Linked DNA regions of Paraglaciecola sp. L3A3. Each later gene encodes a partner of the first gene's protein in a complex. Links are inferred from orthologs where the notes say so. Each region holds a gene or a part of one and is shown on either strand. Other genes may lie near its edges.

Region 1 (10,486 bases):
AAAATATCTTTTGGTTTGATACTAGCACTTACGACATGATCAGTATTAAAAAACCTAAACTTGGGCCATGGCAAGCAATCGGTAATATCGTGCCTGGCAGCCGAGTGATGGTGATCAGTGATTTGGCTTTACATGCAGAGCATTTACCCGAACTGATATTTTCTGGGGAAATTCTTAAGCAAACTGCTTATTTGACTAACTCAGGTGAGCCAATTGATTACACCGCATTTCGAGACGTGGTGGAGTTAACTATTTCTTTAGCAAGTACCAATAATCCTAATTACAATAATTTTGGCGCAGGCTCACATATAGTGGCTACTTTTCAAGATAATGGTAAAGGCATGGATGAGGTGCCATTAGACGGAGTATTCACCGGACAATTTAATTTGTCGATTGCTGATGGTGAGTGGATCCCTACTTTTAACGTTTCTACCCCCATGTATTCTAGAGAACAAGTCGATCCTACTATCATGTTGTTACCTAACCCAATTTCAGTGGAGGTAGACATAGATGATGGTAAAGCTGGATATCATATTCTTAAAGTGGATGCAGACCGTGAATATGTGGATATATCGAGTTTGTTAATTGATGGCAAAGTACGTTATCCAAACGGTGATATCCAGAATTTCTCTATTACGGAAATGTCTGATGATGTTCGATTACATGAAATTGTGAATTTTGATTTTGGTCTGCATAGGGTCAAGTTGACGGCTTTTGGTAATACCTTAGAAGGCCGAGAGTTTATTTTAGACGTACCTGAATATTCGTTTTTAGTAGAAGAGCCTCAACCTGAGGTTATCCCTCCTGCGGCAGGTACGACAGATCCCGCAATCAATCCTATGGATGGACAGAGCATAGACCCGAATATCGGAAGTACAGCTGCAGAGCCATTAATTGTTGAAGAAAAAATGACAACGACAGCTTTAGTTTCTTGGATCGTCGGCCTTAATTTATTTTTACTGATTATTGGAGGAGGATTAATTTGGTTTATCGCCAGCGATAAAAAATTAAGTTTTGCTTTATTTAAAAAATCGACAAAAGAACAAGCTAAAAAGCAAGATGAGAAAAAACCAGGTTTATTCACTAGGTTATTTACTAAAAAAACAAAAGAAACTAAGCCTACCGAAGATAACAATAAAGAATCGCCAGCGCCGAAGGATGCAACAGATAGTGGATTTGTCGATTTAGCAATGCCTAAGGAATAGGCTAATTGGTCAATACTCAAGCAATCAAACTAATTTACTCACTTTTCGTAAAAAAAGCTATTGACTCAACCTTAGGTAAGCCGTATTATCTGCGCCGCGGTTGAGGAGGGGTTCATAGAGTTTCTTCATTAACTGTTTGATATTATTAAAGATTGTGGAGTGGTAGTTCAGTTGGTTAGAATACCGGCCTGTCACGCCGGGGGTCGCGAGTTCGAGTCTCGTCCACTCCGCCAACTTTAACAGTATCGATTTATTTAAGGCTTATTTATAAGTGTTAAATAAATAAAGTTTTGATTACGGCTGGAGTGGTAGTTCAGTTGGTTAGAATACCGGCCTGTCACGCCGGGGGTCGCGAGTTCGAGTCTCGTCCACTCCGCCAACATCAAAACAACAATGTGATTTAAATGCGGGGAGTGGTAGTTCAGTTGGTTAGAATACCGGCCTGTCACGCCGGGGGTCGCGAGTTCGAGTCTCGTCCACTCCGCCATTAAATTCACATATTAATTTCTGCGTATTGCCCCATTCATTTTTCATCTCATTTTTTTAAAATAATTTTCTGTTAGTTTCTCAGGATGGTATTGTTTACTCATTCAATCTTGAAACGTTACTAATAGGTTTATTTATGCTTAGCAAACTCTACTTCACAGTTTCAGTTTTATTTACTTCTTTATCGTTTAGCTCGCCACAAAGCTTGATCACAGTTGAAAGTCATTATTCAGTGAAAGAAACAGCAGACAGGTTTGAATCGATTCTTGTCAATAAAGGGCTGACCTTATTTGCTAGAATTGACCACCAAAAAAATGCTGCCGGAGTTAACTTAACGTTAAGGGCTACAGAGGTGTTCATTTTTGGTAACCCTAAAGTAGGTACGCCACTCATGCAATGTGCCCAAAATGCGGCAATTGATTTACCACAAAAGATACTTATCAGTGAAGATGCGGATAAAAAAGTGTGGTTCTCCTATAACAACCCTGAATACATTAAAATACGTCATAATATTCAAGGCTGTGACAAGGTCATCAGTAAAATTACTAAAGTTTTGAATACCTTAAGTCTTGCTGCCACAGATAAATAAAATTGATTATGGCAGAGGGGATGCCTAAAAAGATATTATACCTCTGCTGATTTTGCTTTTTGTTGAAACTCTTTTGGTGTCATGCCAGTTTGTTTTTTAAATACAGTAGAAAAATAAGCTGAGTTATTAAATCCTACTTCATATGCTGTTTCTGTCACCGTCTTTGATAATAATAGGTTCTGCGCTTTATGGATTCTGACTTCAACTAAATAATGGTTGATAGTTTGTGCAGTGACATTTTTAAATGTTTTCATCAGATGTGAGCGGCTAGCTCCGACTTTTTCTACCACATCATTAATAGATATGTCTTTATCGTAATGAGATAGCACAAAGGCTTTGATACGCTCTACAAGGGCTAGATCAGCTAAAGACTCTGGTATTTCTTCTTCTATTAATGCTAAGTGCTCGGCTTCTTGCAACACTATGCTGTCAATTTCATTAATTGAAGCAGATTGATCAACTAGTTTACCTTTTTCTTCTAGGCGGCCAATTAAGCTGGCAGCATTACCTGATTTGTATATCACTGAGTCAAATAACATAAACAGTATTTCTTTCGCTCGTATTCTGTATATATCTAAATTTTCTTGAGAGAAGGTTTTAAGTGCCGTAAATAGCTCATAAAAATTTTGTTTGACTAAACCGAGGCTAGCTGTGTTGACTACTTCGAGTAGAGCTTCTCGTTCTTTGAAGGGGTAGGCTTCATTTAATTTGGCCGGATAGAATTCAGTAAAGTCGGTTTTGGATGGTGCCGCATATTGGGCTATCGCTAGAGATTTTTGATGTTGTTGGTGTTGTTTGATTTTTTTATTGGTTCGCTGAATGTCTTGGTATACAGCCCATGCCCAAATTAATGCAGTTAAACTAGAGCCTGCATAATAAAGCACCCATTGTCTAGTGGCATTGCCTATGATGATGAATATACATAAAGCTAAGACTCCATAAATATGTACCACTACATTCGTTTTTAGATTTTTTCTTAACAGTAGTAAACATGGGATCAACAACTGTAAGGTGACTAATACAATTTGAGAATAAAAAATATGCTTATGCTGGATGCCTGTTGAGAGAAACACTAACCAAGGGATTTTATTCCCCGAATAAAAATGTAATGGAGGAGCCGATAAGAAAAATATTGACCACGACAGACCTAATATTACTGGGATGGCTAACACATAGCGTGATATTTTTATCTCAGCTTGCAGCAGAATACCAAATAATAATGCAGGCATACCAATACTAAATAATAACACGCTGCGGATAATGTCATACCAACGTTTTGTTTCATCGATTGGGATCACATTAATCAAAGGGCCACATAAAAATAAAATAAAACAGCAAATGAAAGTGGCGTAAAAAGCATAAGCAGGACCGACTCTATGTCTAACAAGTGTAAAATATGCCAGCACCATGGCGAATATATTTGCTGCGCAAAAAGGGATTATGGTGCGTAAAAAAAGATCCCAATTTATCTCTGTATACACATGTCCGCCTGTCAATTTTTGTCTGTTAATTTAACATTGGCTGCCACTATAGGTCGCTCTAGGTAATAAAATCAACTGCTTGTTTGGTTATATAGTTAAACAAGTATTTTTCAGTCTTATTTTGACAATATCTAAATTAGCAAAATATCGAAAGCTATAATTTATGTACATTCTTAATTCAAGTTTTTAACAATTTTTACATTTTCAGTGTCTTTTAAGTTACTGTTAATTAATGATAAATACTTTATTTGAAATTATTTTGGAGTATTTTGAATGCTTATCTTTAGACTGCAATTTATTCTTCTGTCACTCCAATTTATTCATGTTATTAAACTAAATTTATTATGAACAAAACGCATATTTTGCAAAGTGAATTTGTCCGAGATGCTGAGGTTATGCATGTTTTTAATATGTATAACTTAGTGCCTGAAGTCATGTTTTGGGTAAAGGACATAGAGCATAGGTTTATATTTGCTAACAAAAAGTTTTTGCAAACAAATAAACTTAAAAATATTGATAGTTTGTTAGGCAAAAATGATTTTGATATAGAGCCTAAAGAAACAGCGATCCAGCTTAGATCTGATGACAAAAAAATTTTGCAGGGGCAATCTTTAATAGAAAGGGTAGAAGTGAGAAGTAAAGCTGATAGAACTTATGCTTGGATTTTAACTTCAATCAAACCTATGTATAACCGAAATTTTCAAACTATTGGCTCATATGGTGTTTCCAGAATCATTGCAAATGGGCACATCAACTTATTCAGGGCTAATAATATGCAAGCTGCTATTGATTATATTACAGCCAATTTTAAACAAAATATAAACATTGAAAGGTTAGCGGATCTCGTGCATTTATCTGTTAGTGCGTTTCAACGTAATTTTAAAAAAATAGTCAATAAAACCGCTTCTCAGTTGATTGCAGAAGTGCGTATGGATCATGCGAAAGCATTGCTTATTGAGACAAAATTAACCATTGCTGATGTGGGTTATGCAAGCGGTTTTTCAGACCATAGCTATTTTAATAGACAGTTTAGGCGCTATTTTAATATGTTACCTTCTGAATATAGAGAGAAGTATCAAACATTATTGGTTTGATAAAATATTTTGTAAAAACACCACTATGTTAAACACTCATCATTAGGCTCAGAGTTATAGTTTGATAATAAAATTAAGAGTCTGATGTTCACTACTTGAATGGATCGTTAAATGAATTTTTCATCGTTATTTTCTAGTTTATTTTTATTAGTTTTAGTGACTACTTCTGTTACTGCAAAGGACGAACGTCCCAATATTATTGTGATCCTGGCTGATGACTTGGGTTACAACGATGTTGGTTTTACCGGTAAAACTGAAATTAACACCCCAAATTTAGACAAATTAGCCGCTGATGGCATTATTTTCGAAAATGCTTATGTTACACACCCTTATTGTGGACCCAGTAGGGCGGGCCTCATTACTGGGCGTTACCAGGCTCGTTTTGGGATGGAAAATAATGTTTCTTATTCCCCCTATGATAAATACATGGGATTACCTTTAGAACAAAAAAACTTCGCTAACAGGTTACAAGAAGTAGGTTATCAAACTTCTGTTTTTGGTAAATGGCACTTAGGCGGGGCTCCTCATTTTCAACCGAATAATAGAGGTTTTGATTATTTTTATGGCTTTTTGGATGGTGGACATAATTATATGCCTGGAGAAGTTACAGTCGGAGGCGAAGGATACTTTCTACCCATAATGCGTAATACAAAGGTTGCTGAATTTGATGAATATTTGACTACAGCTCTGAGCAATGATGCAGCTAGGTATATAGCGAGATCTAAGGACAAGCCGTTTTTAATGTATTTGTCTTATAATGCCCCTCATGCGCCGTTACAAGCTCCGCAAAACTTTATTGATAAATATGCTCACATAAAAGATAAAAACCGTCGTATATATGCCGCTATGGTTGATGCCATGGATGAAGGTGTAGGCCGTGTTGTCACTGCACTTAAAGATGCAGGTGAGTTTGATAACACGCTAATATTTTTCTTATCGGATAATGGGGGCGTTTATCCTGAAGAATGGTTGCCGACTTTGGATTGGGCGGATAATTCACCTTTTCGACGGGGTAAGGTTGCGCTATTAGAAGGAGGCATACATGTACCTTTTATTGCACATTGGCCAGATAAAATTGCTAAAGGGAGTAAATTTAAAGGGTTAATTTCATCATTAGATATTGCTGCAACCGCTGTTGCCTTAGCGGGCGCTAAAGATGGAAATAATGAATTAGATGGAGTTAATCTTGTTCCTTATATGACAGGTAATAAAACAGGTAACCCGCATCAAGCCTTATTTTGGCGCTTAGAAGAAGGCCCAAATATTTACGCTGTTCGAACACCTGAGGCAAAATACATGAAGCAAGGATTACCTGGAGTAGGTAGAAGTTATTTTGATATGTTAGCTGATCCAACAGAAAACAATAATTTGGTTGATCAATTTCCTGCTAAACAAGCCAAATTAGCCAGCTTATGGAATGAATGGAATAGTAAAAACACCAATAGCGTGTTGTATCAGTCTTGGGAGTATAAAAAAGCCCGTAATGATTTTTATGATGAGTTACACAAGAAAAACTTACAGCAAGCTAAGGAAACTAAGATTGACATTATCGAATAATATATTGGGTATTGTTGTTTATGTGATGGATGTTAACTCTAAAATATAAGATACCAGGCAAAGGGTAGATTGAAACAATCTAGCCTTTTTATTGCTACGTTATTCGGTCAGTTTTTGCTATGCTTGAAGACTATTCTGAAAAATATGTTTATGTGAATACTGAGTCAACATCTAAATGTTTCTGTTATTACTTTATATCTTTATCGCCTTAGGCTTTTCTTTCATTTGTTCTATTGCTGAAGCTGTCATTCTTAGTGTATCGCCCGCCTATATTTCTGTTTTAAAGAAAAATAAGCATGCAGCTGGTAAGTTGTTGGCTAGCCAAATAAAAGATATTAATCAGCCCCTATCTGCCATTTTAAGTTTAAATACTATTGCTCATACTATGGGGGCTGCAGGCGCCGGGGCACAGGCTGCTGTGGTATTTGGCGATGCATATTTAGGTTTGGCGTCAGCAATATTAACCTTATTGATTTTGATTTTTTCTGAAATCATTCCCAAAACCTTAGGGGCCAGTTATTGGCGGCAATTAGCGCCTTATACTGCTTACTTCTTAAAGTATCTTATTTTTGTTTTGTATCCTTTGGTCAAACTGGCTGGAAAATTAACATCTAAGCTGCATGATGAATCACCTCTTAAAGGTCTGAATAGAGAAGAGTTGGCGGCTATGGCTACCTTATCTTTAGAAGAAGGCCAATTAGCCGCCCGTGAAGCGACGGTTATGCAAAATTTGCTAAATTTAAATCAAATAAAAGTCAAAGAATGTATGACCCACAGAACAGTGGTATTTTCAGTTTCAGAAGATATGTTGCTATCTGAATTCATGCAAAAACATATTGATATATCATTTTCGCGGATACCTGTTTATGAAGGTAATGAAATTGAAAATATTAGTGGTTATGTACTACGTACCGATTTGTTGTTAGCTCATGCCAAAGGACAAATAGATAAACCATTATCTGCTTTTCGAAAGGATATGGTGACAATTTTAAGCAGTATGTCTTTAACTAAGGCTTTTGAACCTTTACATACAAAACGTGGAAACATGTTGTTGATAGTCGATGAATACGGCGGCTTAGAAGGTATATTGACTTTAGAAGATTTGGTTGAAAGCTTGTTTGGTATAGATATCATTGACGAGAGTGATCAAGTGATTAGTATGCGTAAACTGGCAAAGATTTTAGCCAAACGTAGAAACAAAAAACGTTTAAGTAAATTAACCCGCTCCACAGACTTTTAATGAAATCAGGAATAGACGTTAACTATGAGTGAATTACTCAAATGTACTGAGTTAAGTAAGGAATATCACGAAGGTGAGAATAGTGTAAAAGTACTGAAAGGCATTAATTTTACTATTCGCCGTGGTGAACAAGTGGCAATTGTCGGCAGTTCAGGGTCAGGAAAAAGTACGTTATTACATTTACTTGGCGCTTTAGATAAACCCACTTCTGGTGAAGTGATATTTGAACAACAAAATATATTCCAATTTAATGAAAATCAACAAGCGCAATTTCGTAATCAATCTCTAGGATTTGTTTATCAGTTTCATCATTTATTACCTGAGTTTAGTGCTTTAGAAAATGTGGCTATGCCTTTATTTATTGCTAAAAAGCCGATAAAACAAGCTAACTCTTTAGCTTTGGCTATGTTAGAAAAAGTAGGCCTTTCGCACCGTTCAAATCATAAACCTAGCGAATTATCGGGCGGAGAGCGACAAAGAGTCGCGATTGCCAGAGCCTTGGTATCTCAACCTAAATTGATCTTGGCTGATGAACCCACTGGAAATTTGGATCAAAAAACCGGTGAAAATATTTATCAGTTGTTGAATGAATTGCGGGAACAAACGCAAACAAGTTTTGTGGTGGTAACCCATGATATTCAATTAGCCAATCGATTAGATCGAAGCTTAAACTTAGTTGATGGTGAGTTGACTGAAACGACACTGGGTGTCGCTTAATGCATTTAATCTGGTTATTAGCTTGGCGTTTTCGCTCTGACAAACGACAAAACGGATTTATTTCATTTATATCTGCGTCATCTACCTTTGGTATTGGCTTAGGTTGTTTTGTGTTGATTATTTTGCTTTCTGTGATGAATGGTTTCGAAAGTGAGTTAAAAGACAAATTATTATCTGTGATCCCTCATGCTGAATTTAAATCAGTGCATCCCCAAGGTATAGAAAATTGGCAACAAGAAGTGAGCTTATTACAATCACATCCTGAAGTGACCTTTGTTGAACCTTATATTAAAGCGACGGGTATGTTGCAAAAAGGCAATAAAATGAAGGCTGTTGAGATCACTGGTCTAGATATGGAATTTGCTAATAAAGGTATTTTGCCTAGCTTGTTACCTGCAGCGCAATGGCAAAGGTTTGTAAAAGACAAAAACGCAATACTGCTAGGTAGTGGTGTGATGGCTAAGCTTGGCTTAAAGGTAGGCGACAGAGTACAAATATTGCTTCCACAGTTATCTAGTGATCTTAGTTTAAGTGCCCCTAAAACACTGAATTTAGATGTGTTAGGTAGTTTAGATTTTAGAGGTGAATTAAGTAATCATATTGGTTTTATTCATATGTCTTTGGCGGCTGAAGCTCAAAATATTGATTTTGGTGCTCAGGGTATCAGGTTACGTTACCGAGACCCTTTTATGGCGTCTTCCTTAACCAGAGAAATAGGCTTTAATTTAAAACCTGAAGTATATATGTCTAATTGGACTATTAGTGATGGTAACTTATATCAAGATATCCAACTTGTCAGAGCCGTGGTTTATATTGCTTTGAGCTTGGTGATAGCAGTGGCTTGTTTCAATATAGTCTCTACTTTAGTGATGGCAGTGAATGAAAAACAAAGTGAGATAGCTATGTTAAAAAGCATGGGGGCTAAAAACGGTCTAATAGTTTTGGTGTTTATGTTACAAGGTACTTTTAACGGTTTAATTGGCACCGCGCTTGGGGTGTTTCTGGGAGTGTTAATGGCAATGAATTTAGCTGATATTGCCAGTATGGTTGAACAGTTATTAGGGGTTCAGTTTCTATCGGGCGATATCTATTTCATTGACTTTTTACCATCAGAGTTACGTTGGCATGAAGTGTATATGACCGCCTTTATCGCTGTTGTTCTGAGCATACTTGCGACTTTATATCCGGCATTTAAAGCGGCTAAAATCAATCCCGCTAAAGTATTGGGCCACTAGGTGATAATGATAAGCAGGAGCTACTAGCTTAGAGCTGCATGAATATTAAAAACAGCAGGCTTTTTAATATTTAATCAAAAGTCATTTTAATACGAGAGAGCCAACTTATATCATAGCTAGCACCTCGTATTTTGCATCCGGCTCTAACTCTTTTCGAAATTTATTTCTTCGTCTTTAATTCCAGCTTCTGGGTCGTTATATACTTTAAGATCTAGTTCACCTTCACTTTTGGCTACAATGCAAGCCACCATACAATCACCCGTTACATTTACTGCGGTACGTGTCATATCTAATAAGCGATCGACACCAATAATCAAAGCAATACCTTCAACTGGCAGTCCCACTTGAGTCAGGACCATTGCCAACATAATTAAACCAACACCAGGTACACCAGCAGTGCCAATTGAAGCCAGAGTCGCTGTGATAATTACCATCATATAATCGCTTAGAGCTAGATCTACAACATAAACCTGAGCGATAAATACAGTGGCGACACCTTGCATGATGGCGGTGCCATCCATATTGATAGTTGATCCTAGTGGAACGGTAAATGATGCCACAGAAGATTTTACTCCTAGCTTTTTGGTCGCTGTTTCCATCGTAATAGGTAAGGTGGCGCTGCTACTTGATGTACTAAACGCAAACAGGGCGGCATCGCGCATTTTGTACAGCAATATTAATGGATTTAAGCCGCTCAATAACTTGAGTAATATAGGATAGGTCACTAGTCCATGAATAAATAAAGCAACTAACACTAATAAAAAATATTTAAATAGACTGAAAATGGTTTCAAAGCCGATAGTAGAGAATAATTTAGCCATTAATACAAATACGCCGTAAGGGGCTAAATTCATTAAAATAGCGACTAACTTCATGACAACT
Region 2 (10,416 bases), 960 kb from region 1 along the record:
AACGCTTTCGCTGATGCATTTAAAGCAGCTAAAAACGACTAATAAAAACAGTGGCAAACGTGTTAGTTATTTTTTAAAACATTATTAGTTTTGACAAATACGCTAACGCGTTTATTATCGGTATTAATAGCTTTTTGATTAATTGGGGGTTTGTAAATGACAAAGTCAGAACTTATTGAAAGACTAGCCGATAAAGCACGTCAAGTACCTGCTAAAGATGTTGAGTCTGCGATAAAAGAAATGTTAGAACAAATGGCGCAAACCTTACAAAAAGGTGAGCGGATTGAAATCAGAGGTTTCGGTAGTTTTTCTCTACATTATCGTGCTCCACGTGTTGGGCGTAATCCTAAAACGGGCGAAACAGTGAAATTGGAAGGTAAATACGTTCCTCACTTTAAACCTGGCAAAGAATTACGTGAGCGGGTCAACGAAAGCTTAGCTAATTGATTTTTATAAATAATTTAAAAACGGCACTCCAATTCGAGTGCCGTTTTTGTTACAGTAGCAATATAATCTATTCAAACCTGTTTTTTGTAGCTTAAATACGATACAAAAACTACAATTCCATTGAACAAATAACACTAATTAGGAGAGCTGGGTTGAAAGTCAAAGGTTTAATACTGCTTATCTTTATTCTGCTGGTGTTAGTTATTGCGGGTTTTGTTGGTTCACAAAATGGTCATTTAGTTTCAGTTAATTATTTAATTAATGATTTTTCTAGCCAAGTGAAAATGTCATTTGTCCTAGGGATAACGTTTATTTTAGGTTTTAGTGTTTGTTTCATTTTAAGTACGGTTTATGTGTTCCGTCTAAAATGGCGGATCACAAGCCTAGAAAGAAAAAATAAAAAACTCTCACAGGTATCACATAGTCAATAATGCTAGAACTTCTCTTTTTATTACTTCCTGTTGCAGCCTGGTATGGTTGGGTAATGGGTCGAAACAGTGTTCGCCAAGCTCAGCGTAAACAATCTAGTATTTTAGCTAAACATTATTATCGTGGACTTAATTTTCTCTTATCTGATGAGCCTGATAAGGCAGTTGATACATTAATTAAAATGATTGATCTGGATAGTGACACGGTAGAAACCCATATTGCAATGGGAAAGTTTTTCCGTCATAGAGGCGAATTGGACAGAGCTATCAGGGTCCATCAAAATTTAGTCAGTAAAGAAGAAATATCCGCATCTTTACGTGAAACTGCTTTATATGAGTTAGGCAGAGATTATATTTTAGCTGGTTTTTTAGAGCGGGCTGAAAATGCATTTTTACAATTAATGAATAGCCAAAAACATTTTCTTAATGCACAAATTCAATTATTTAATATTTATCAATCCACTAAAGATTGGCCTAAAGCAATAGAATTAGCTGAGCAAATGATGGGTGCTGGCGGAGATAGTGAAGAACTATGCGCTCGAGTCGCCCATTTTTATTGTGAACAGGCATCTATAGAAATCAGAAATAATCAATTTGAGATAGCAGAATCAAACCTTAATAAGGCGATTCAGGCTGATGATAATGCAGTACGGCCATGGTTAATGTTAGGTCAAATGGCCATGAAACAAGAATATTATTCTGCTGCAATTGAGCATTTAGAACAGGTTCCGGTACGAGATATTAACTGGTTAAGTGAAGCCATTCCTTTGATCGCTGAGTGTTCAGAAAAATTAGATGATGAGCAAAAGTTCACCCATATATTAGAAAGGTATTGGCAACACTGTGCCACAGCATATTTGGCAAAAGTTACCCAAATGGCTAAGAATGGTCAGAGTTCTGAAGCAGCTGAAGTCTTATTAGAACAATTGAAGAAACATCCCACTATGAAAGGTTTTAAAACCTTAATGGCTTTATATATAGATTTACAAGAACATGAACAGTCTACAAATAGCCTAGTTTTACTTAAAGGTCTAGTAGAAGAACAAATTAAACAAAGACCAAAGTATAGATGTCATAGCTGTGGGTTTTCAGGTGGACAAATTCATTGGTTATGCCCTTCATGTAAAAAGTGGGGCACAGTTAAACCGATTAAAGGCCTAGACGGGGAATAAAGTGCAAGATCCAAAAGTAGTGGTTGCGTTAGATTTTGATAATCAACAAAAAGCCAATTCGTTTATAGATAGGTTAAATCCCGAATTATGTCGCTTAAAAATTGGCAAAGAAATGTTTACTCATTTTGGTCCTAGCTTTGTAAAAGGCTTAGTCGATCAAAACTATGATGTGTTTTTAGATTTAAAATTTCATGATATTCCTAATACTGTAGCAAAAGCTTGCCAAGCTGCTGCTGACTTAGGTGTATGGATGGTCAATGTACATGCTTCAGGCGGGCCTAAGATGATGGAGCAGGCTAAACTAGCACTAGATAGTAATGGGTTAACGACATCTCCATTGCTAATCGCTGTGACTGTCTTAACTAGCTTGGATCAGCAACAATTATCAGCTATTGGGATTAACTCCACACCAGAACAGCATGTACTAAGATTAGCTAAACTTACTAAACAAAGTGGCTTGGATGGTGTGGTCTGTTCAGCGCAGGAAGCCGAATTACTGAAACAAACTTTAGGAAAAGAATTTTTATTAGTGACTCCGGGGATCCGCCCAGTAGGCACAGATGTTGGCGATCAAAAAAGAATTATGACTCCACAACAGGCTATGGCAGTGGGTGTTGATTATATGGTTATCGGTCGTCCAATTACTCAAGCGGCCGATCCCTTGGCAGCCCTAATAGATATTAACAATTCTATTCAATAATTCACGAATATAGCTTTTTAATGTGTGTTGAGTAGGTGTATATATAAATTTTTTTATATTTTACACCTGCTTTGTCGATTTATCCTCTAACAAATATTTCAATATATCCATTGTTGTCACTACTCCCTTTAAAATACCTTTTTCTGTAATGAATAATCTGTGTATGTCATTTTTTACAATTAATTCATAGGCATCATAAATATTTGCGTTACCATTTATTGAAAATACCTTAGTAGTCATGATTGAGTTAACTGTACAATAATCGTTGGCTTTGTCTTGGATCCGTCTTATTTCGGATTCGTCCATATTGCCAGCAAATGGTCCACAGAATTGAGTGACTAATTTCTGAATTTCTTGTTCGCTAGGTTCATGGCTTTCAAAACGAATAATGTCTGATTGTGTCACTACACCAACTAGTTCATCGTCTGCTGCAATGACAGGTGCACCTGAAATATTATGCTTAATAAAAAATTTTGAAAGTCGGCGAATAGACCATCCCTCGTAAACAGTTAATACGCCATTAGACATAATTTTTGAAATGTTAACTTGGTTAAGTGCTTGTTTAATGTCTTGGTTAATACATTTATCAATAATCATATAATAGCGCCTCATGTTTCGTTGAAATCAAACGTTTCGATATGCCTAATTTCAGTGTAACGTAAAACTAAAGGGTGTAAAGGCGAACTAAATAACTTAGTTAACCTGAGTTCTGGATAAGAAGTATCGTCTAATCTGAATTTATCATTACAATTAAATAACTTCATAATATTCACCCAAATCACCTCACTTGGATGCTTACTCGGTGACGAAATTTTTCGTGTATAGCAAGGCGGATTGTCGTACGTAATAACGTGTTATTGCTAGACAATCCAACGCAGCTAGGCACAAAAAGAGCGTTATCGAGAGGTTCGGCTTATCCAGTATTCAGGTTAGTTATATGCTTAGGTTTAGCTGATTCTGGACTAGTTGTAGCAAGGCTATTAAAAACGCCTAACTACTAGCAATTTTTTGATTGTTTTAGATCTAGCGCTTGCTTTGCTTGTACAAACTCTAAACTAATCTTATTTGATAATGCTTCTGCTACTGCTTTGTAGGTTACTTTACCTTTATGTACATTTAAGCCATTCATTAAATGGGGATCGTCTAAAAGAGCCTGTTTAAGTCCTTTATTTGCTAATGTTAATCCATTTAGTAATGTAGCGTTGTTAAGTGCTATTGTTGAGGTACGAGCAACACCACCTGGCATGTTTGCAACACAATAATGTACGACCCCATCAACTATATAAGTGGGATCTTGGTGAGTTGTAGCTTTAGATGTATCGAAACATCCTCCTTGATCAATCGCTACATCTACTACCACAGACCCTTCTTTCATACTCTTAATATTTTCACGGGTTAAAAGTTTTGGTGCTGAAGCCCCGGGAATAAGTACCGCCCCTATTATTAAGTCGGCTATTGCCGAGTATTGTTCAATGCTCTCAATCGTTGAGTAGACTGTTTTGACTTGACCTAAAAAAATGTCATTTATTTCTCTTAACCTAGCTAATGATTTATCTAAAATAGTGACATCAGCACCTAAACCTAAGGCCATCTTTGCAGAATTTATCCCTACCACACCACCACCAATAATCATTACTTTTCCAGGTGCTACTCCTGGCACTCCACCTAATAATGTACCGCTTCCTCCATATGTCTTTTCTAAAAAGTGAGCGCCGGCTTGTACGGCCATCCGCCCAGCCACTTCACTCATAGGGGCTAGAAGTGGTAATGTATTTTTGTTATCAGTCACTGTTTCATAAGCGATACAACTGGCACCAGATGCTATTAATAATTCCGTTTGTGTAGAATCAGCTGCTAAGTGTAAGTAGGTAAATAATATTTGATCTTGATGAAGCATTTTACATTCATTTGCTTGTGGTTCTTTCACTTTGATTATCATGTCGGAATTGGAAAAGATTATCTCCGCTTCGTTTTTTACTGTCGCACCAGCATTAATATAATCTTGATCTGAAAAGCCAATAGCACTTCCCGCGTTTTGTTGTACCCAAACTTGGTGGCCATGATTAATAAACTCTTTCACTGATGCGGGAGTGAGTCCAACCCGGTATTCATGATTTTTTATTTCTTTAGGTACGCCAATTAACATTTTAAAACCCTAGCTATTAAGTATTAGCTTGCAGTATAGAGTAATGCATTCAGTTTTTTACTGGGTAATATCAGTTTTCACGGTATATAATGCTGTGATATGGCAATATTGCGGTTTTAACTATGCTGGTAAAAACACCGAAACACTTAGATAGAATTGATAGAAACATACTCATCGCACTGCAAAAGAATAGCAAAATAACTAATTCCGAATTGGCACTAAATGTTGGTTTAAGTGCGAGTCCTTGTCTTGAGAGAGTCAAAAGGTTGGAATCACAGGGATATATTACTGGTTATCATGCTCGTGTCGATCCAACTAAGTTGGGTGCAGCTATGTTGGTTTTTGTTGAAATCACGCTAAGTAAAACTTCAGTAGATATATTTGAAGAGTTTTCCGCAGCGATTAGGGCACATGAGGATATTCAAGAGTGTCATCTAGTCTCGGGTAGTTTTGACTTTTTACTAAAAGCTCGAGTAGCCGATATGTCGAGTTATCGTAAATTATTAGGTGACACTTTATTACGTTTACCGGGTGTAAGTGAATCAAGAACTTATGTCGTTATGGAGGAAGTTAAAGAGTCCACACAGGTTAAAATAAGTTTGAAATGAATTTCTTGTACTGGATTGTTTAATAACCGAGCGATAGGCCGCAGCTTGCTAGGATTTTTATGACTTGACTGGTATCTTATAGCTATTAACTAGTAATTGGCTTTTTAGTCTCAAACTTAGAACGAATATAACACTATGGCAAGACTCACAGGCATCCAAAGAATAATGGAAGTTGGCATGATTATCAGTGCGGCTTTTGCATTTTTTTTACTGTTGGCCTTAGCTTCATTTCATCCTGCTGATCCAGGTTGGAGTCAAGCTGGATTACAAACCAACGTTAACAATTGGGTTGGCCCAATTGGCGCTTGGTTTGCAGATATTCTTTTTTTCACCTTAGGTACTTTCGCCTATACCTTACCATTTTGTTGCGCATTTTTAGGTTGGTTTTTATTTCAACAAACTAAAAATTTGTTAGAAGTTGATTATTTAAATATTGGTCTAAGAATTATCGGTGTAATCTTGTTAGTGCTAGGAGCCACAGGTTTACTCAGTTTAAATGCTGGTGATATACATAATTACGCTTCAGGTGGTGTGGTGGGGGATATTCTCAGTTCGTCTTTAGTTCCATATTTTAGTTTAGTTGGTACAACATTATTGTTGCTCAGTTTTTTTTGTGCAGGGGTGACCTTATTAAGTGGTATCTCTTGGCTAACTATTGTCGATAAATTAGGTGAACTAACTATTTTTACTGGTTTATTTATTTTCCGTGCGCCAGCTAAACTCAAAGAATCAACAACACCTCTATTAAATTTTAAAAAGCCAAAGGAACAAACCGCAGAACCAATCAGGCCGGCTGCAGTAGAAGACAACTTTTGGAACAGTGATATTCAAGTTGCTAGCGATTTTGATGATAATGATATCCCTCCTTTTACTGTTGAACCTATGGTTCCTCAAGACATTCTTGATGATCCCGAACCTCAAAGTTCGACTAAAAATCCAATATCTATCACCGAGTTAAAGAAAAAAATTAATTTATCTCGGAAAAAAACTAAAGATGAACCCGATCCTCAGGTTGAAAAAGCCGTTGCTGATACTGACCCTAGCGGATCAGAAGAAGGAACTGAGCAAGGACCTATGCCGTCTTTTGAATTATTAGAACGCCCAGATAAAATTAAGAATCCTATAACCCCAGAAGAACTAGAAATTGTATCCCGTTTATTAGAAGCTAAATTAGCTGACTTTAATATCGAAGCTAGGGTAGTGGGCGTTTATCCAGGGCCTGTAATCACTCGTTTTGAAATGGATTTAGCACCAGGTGTCAAAGTCAGTAAAATCACCACCCTATCTAAAGATTTAGCTCGTTCTATGTCGGCAATATCAGTTAGGGTAGTTGAAGTTATTCCAGGTAAATCAGTTATTGGCCTCGAACTACCGAATAAAAAACGCGACATGGTACGTTTAAGTGAAGTGATAGTTGATGAAAGATTTCAGTCTGCTGAGTCTCCTTTAACTATGGTACTTGGTGCAGATATTTCAGGTAAACCTGTATTTGTCGACCTAGCCAAAATGCCGCACTTATTAGTTGCAGGTACTACAGGTTCTGGTAAATCTGTCGGTGTTAACGTGATGATTTTAAGTCTGTTATATAAATCTACGCCTGAAGATGTGCGTATGATCATGATAGATCCTAAAATGCTGGAATTATCGGTTTATGAAGGTATCCCTCATTTATTAGCTGAAGTAGTGACTGATATGAAAGAAGCTGCGAATGCACTGCGTTGGTGTGTGGGCGAAATGGAACGTCGTTATAAATTAATGTCAGCTTTAGGGGTGCGAAACCTGAAAGGGTTTAACACCAAAGTATTAAATGCAATTGAAGCCGGTGAGCCCATTCGAGATCCTTTGTGGAAGTCAGAGGAAAGCATGGAAACAGAAGCGCCATTCTTAGAAAAATTACCGGCAATTGTGGTCGTCGTCGATGAGTTCGCCGACATGATGATGATAGTAGGTAAAAAAGTTGAGGAACTGATTGCGCGTATTGCGCAAAAGGCTAGGGCAGCAGGCATTCACTTAGTGCTTGCCACACAAAGACCTTCTGTTGACGTTATTACCGGATTAATTAAAGCTAATATCCCGACTCGTATTGCTTTTCAAGTATCTTCTAAAATTGACTCGAGAACCATACTCGATCAACAAGGTGCAGAAGCCTTATTAGGCGCTGGTGATATGTTGTATTTACCACCTGGAACAGGTGTACCTACTCGAGTGCATGGAGCATTTGTTGACGATCATGAAGTCCATGCTGTTGTTGCTGATTGGAAAAAACGCGGGGCTCCTCAATATATAGATGAAATATTAAATGGTGATGCGAGCGCAGAAATTTTATTGCCAGGTGAACAACCTGAAGGTGAAGATCAAGAATTTGATGTATTTTACGATGAAGCTGTGGCATTTGTCACTGAAACAAGACGTGCTTCAGTATCTAGTGTGCAGCGTAAATTCAGAATTGGTTACAATAGAGCCGCGCGTTTAGTGGAACAAATGGAATCTAGTGGAGTCGTAAGTTCACAAGGCCATAATGGTAATCGCGAAGTACTTGCTGCTCCGGCGCCAAGAGATTAAACAGCTTAATACAGAGATTTAAATTTTCATGAAAAAAACATTTCCAGCTAAATTATTTTGTTTGTTAGTTGCCAGTTTATTTATTACTGCTAATTCATATGCAGCACTAAGTGGCAACATTGTGAGTGACGCTAAATTAGCATTACAAATAAAATTGCAGCAATTAAAAAGTTATCAAGCCGACTTTACGCAAAAAGTGGTAGATATAGAGAACACTGTATTACAAGAAGCCAGAGGCAATATTGTATTGCAACAACCTAATAAACTTTATTGGGAGTTACTGGCACCGAATGATAATATCTTGTTAGCGGATGGACAAACCTTATGGAATATAGACCCATTTATGGAGCAGGTAGTTGCCTATAATCAGGATTCCGCCATCGAGAATAACCCATTGATCTTACTCACTGATCCTAGTAGCAATAAGTGGTTAGAATTTAACGTTATGGTGAAAGATAAAGAATTTATTATTAGCCCAATACAACAAACTGGTAGTGTAGAAACGTTACGCTTAGTATTTGATCGTCAGGATAAACTTGTTCAGCTTGAAACAACAGACGTACAGAAACAAACCAGTACTTTAACCTTTTCGAATATATTGCAAAATAAAACGTTAACAACGAATAAGTTTGTTTTTACTATGCCAGAAGGCTATGAATTGGATGATCAGCGCGCCTTATGACAGAGGAATTTAACTTTAATCCTGAGCAATCCGGGTTAATTTCTGATGAGTTTATTCCTTTAGCCGCCAGAATGCGTCCAGCCGTTATTGAACAATATTTTGGTCAGCAGCATATAGTGGGAGAAGGAAAACCCTTGCGTGCGGCATTACTCCGTGGTCAATGTCATTCTATGATTTTATGGGGCCCGCCTGGTACCGGAAAAACCACTTTAGCTGAATTGGTCGCCAATCATTGCCATGCTCATATCGAAAGATTATCTGCCGTTAGTAGTGGTGTAAAAGATATACGTCAAGCAATAGATAATGCCAAACTTTATGCGCAGCAACAAAAACGCACTATTTTATTTGTTGATGAGGTACATAGATTTAATAAAAGTCAGCAAGATGCATTTTTGCCTTATATAGAAGACGGTACTGTTACTTTTATTGGTGCCACCACAGAAAATCCGTCTTTTGAATTAAATAATGCATTATTGTCTAGAGCTAGGGTGTATGTCCTCAAAAGTTTGAACAGTGAAGAGTTAAATTTAGTTTTACAACAAGCTTTAACCGATGAAAAACGCGGCTTAGGAAATTTGGGCTTATCGATCGACTCAGATGCCAATTCTATTTTATTAGATCTGGCCAGTGGTGATGCAAGGCGTTTACTGAATTATCTAGAATTGACCGCAGATTTTTTACCTGTTGATGCAAAAGAAAAAGTATTAACTGCAGAAATGGTAAAACAAGCTGTAGGTGAAAAAGTCGCTCAGTACGATAAAGGTGGCGATTTATTTTACGATTTGATTTCAGCTTTTCATAAATCAGTTCGAGGTTCAGCCCCCGATGCAGCTCTTTATTGGTATGCGAGAATGTTAGTAGCTGGATGTGACCCTTTGTATGTGGCTAGGCGTTTATTAGCTATCGCAACTGAAGATATTGGTAATGCCGATCCAAGAGCAATGGAAATTTGTTTAAATGCCTGGGATATATTCCATCGTGTGGGACCTTCAGAGGGCGAACGAGCTATTGCTCAGGCAACCTTGTATTGTGCCAGTGCAGCAAAAAGTAATGCTGTATATGTAGCTTTTAAGGCCGCGGTGAATGAGGCTAAAGATACCTCGGATTACCCAGTGCCAGAACATTTACGTAATGCACCAACCAGTCTAATGAAAGATTTAGGTTATGGCCAAGAATATCGTTATGCCCATAATGAATCCTATGCTTATGCGGCAGGCGAATGTTACTTCCCTGAACAATTAAAAAATACAGAATATTATAAACCTAATGATAGAGGTCTGGAAAAAAAGCTTGCCGAGAAGCTAGATTTTTTAAGGGAACTAGATAAACGTAGTCAGGAACAAAGGTACCGTTAAGATGCAAAGTTTTATGATTTACGTGTTTATTGCGCTAGGAGGGGCTTCTGGAGCTTGTTTACGTTATTTTCTTTCACAACTCATGCTTCAATGGTTTGGTAAAGGCTTTCCTTTTGGTACACTTCTGGTCAATTTTATTGGTTCTTTTTTGTTAGGCTTTTTGTACGCATTATTAGAACATGGTCATCTCGAATCTGCGCTATGGCGAACCACAGCTGGAGTGGGTTTTTTAGGTGCACTAACAACGTTTTCAACATTTTCAGTTGATACAATAATGCTTTTTCAGCAAGGTTTATGGCTAAAGGCCGTACTCAAT

Evidence for each region.
Region 2: the proteins of GQR87_RS13495 (region 1) and lolA are in contact, whole or in part, in a cryo-EM structure (PDB 7ARM), measured with the Escherichia coli proteins. The link is inferred for Paraglaciecola sp. L3A3 from one-to-one orthologs.

Annotation. Positions count from the first base shown.
Region 1 is NZ_CP047023.1:3,232,620-3,243,105, reverse strand. Bases 7,534-10,486 are described here. They hold GQR87_RS13495 (lipoprotein-releasing ABC transporter permease subunit), read left to right. Parts: upstream 7,534-8,368; coding sequence 8,369-9,604; downstream 9,605-10,486. Other genes in these bases: GQR87_RS13490 (dicarboxylate/amino acid:cation symporter), read right to left, coding at 9,748-10,486; lolD (lipoprotein-releasing ABC transporter ATP-binding protein LolD), read left to right, coding at 7,677-8,369; GQR87_RS13505 (CNNM domain-containing protein), read left to right, coding at 7,534-7,652. Also shown: GQR87_RS13545 (TIGR03503 family protein), read left to right, coding at 1-1,205; GQR87_RS13525 (DUF302 domain-containing protein), read left to right, coding at 1,828-2,280; GQR87_RS13520 (AraC family transcriptional regulator), read right to left, coding at 2,316-3,761; GQR87_RS13515 (helix-turn-helix domain-containing protein), read left to right, coding at 4,106-4,855; GQR87_RS13510 (sulfatase), read left to right, coding at 4,967-6,412; more of GQR87_RS13505, read left to right, coding at 6,588-7,533. UniProt on the Escherichia coli protein: Part of an ATP-dependent transport system LolCDE responsible for the release of lipoproteins targeted to the outer membrane from the inner membrane.
Region 2 is NZ_CP047023.1:2,269,627-2,280,042, forward strand. The notes cover bases 7,036-9,918. They hold lolA (outer membrane lipoprotein chaperone LolA), read left to right. Parts: upstream 7,036-8,091; coding sequence 8,092-8,745; downstream 8,746-9,918. Other genes in these bases: GQR87_RS22585 (DNA translocase FtsK), read left to right, coding at 7,036-8,063; GQR87_RS09510 (replication-associated recombination protein A), read left to right, coding at 8,742-9,918. Also shown: rpsA (30S ribosomal protein S1), read left to right, coding at 1-42; ihfB (integration host factor subunit beta), read left to right, coding at 157-447; GQR87_RS09465 (lipopolysaccharide assembly protein LapA domain-containing protein), read left to right, coding at 600-878; lipopolysaccharide assembly protein LapB, read left to right, coding at 878-2,047; pyrF (orotidine-5'-phosphate decarboxylase), read left to right, coding at 2,049-2,747; GQR87_RS09480 (HPP family protein), read right to left, coding at 2,808-3,344; GQR87_RS09485 (hypothetical protein), read right to left, coding at 3,356-3,511; ald (alanine dehydrogenase), read right to left, coding at 3,745-4,893; leucine-responsive transcriptional regulator Lrp, read left to right, coding at 5,016-5,501; more of GQR87_RS22585, read left to right, coding at 5,637-7,035; more of GQR87_RS09510, read left to right, coding at 9,919-10,100; fluoride efflux transporter CrcB, read left to right, coding at 10,102-10,416. UniProt on the Escherichia coli protein: Participates in the translocation of lipoproteins from the inner membrane to the outer membrane.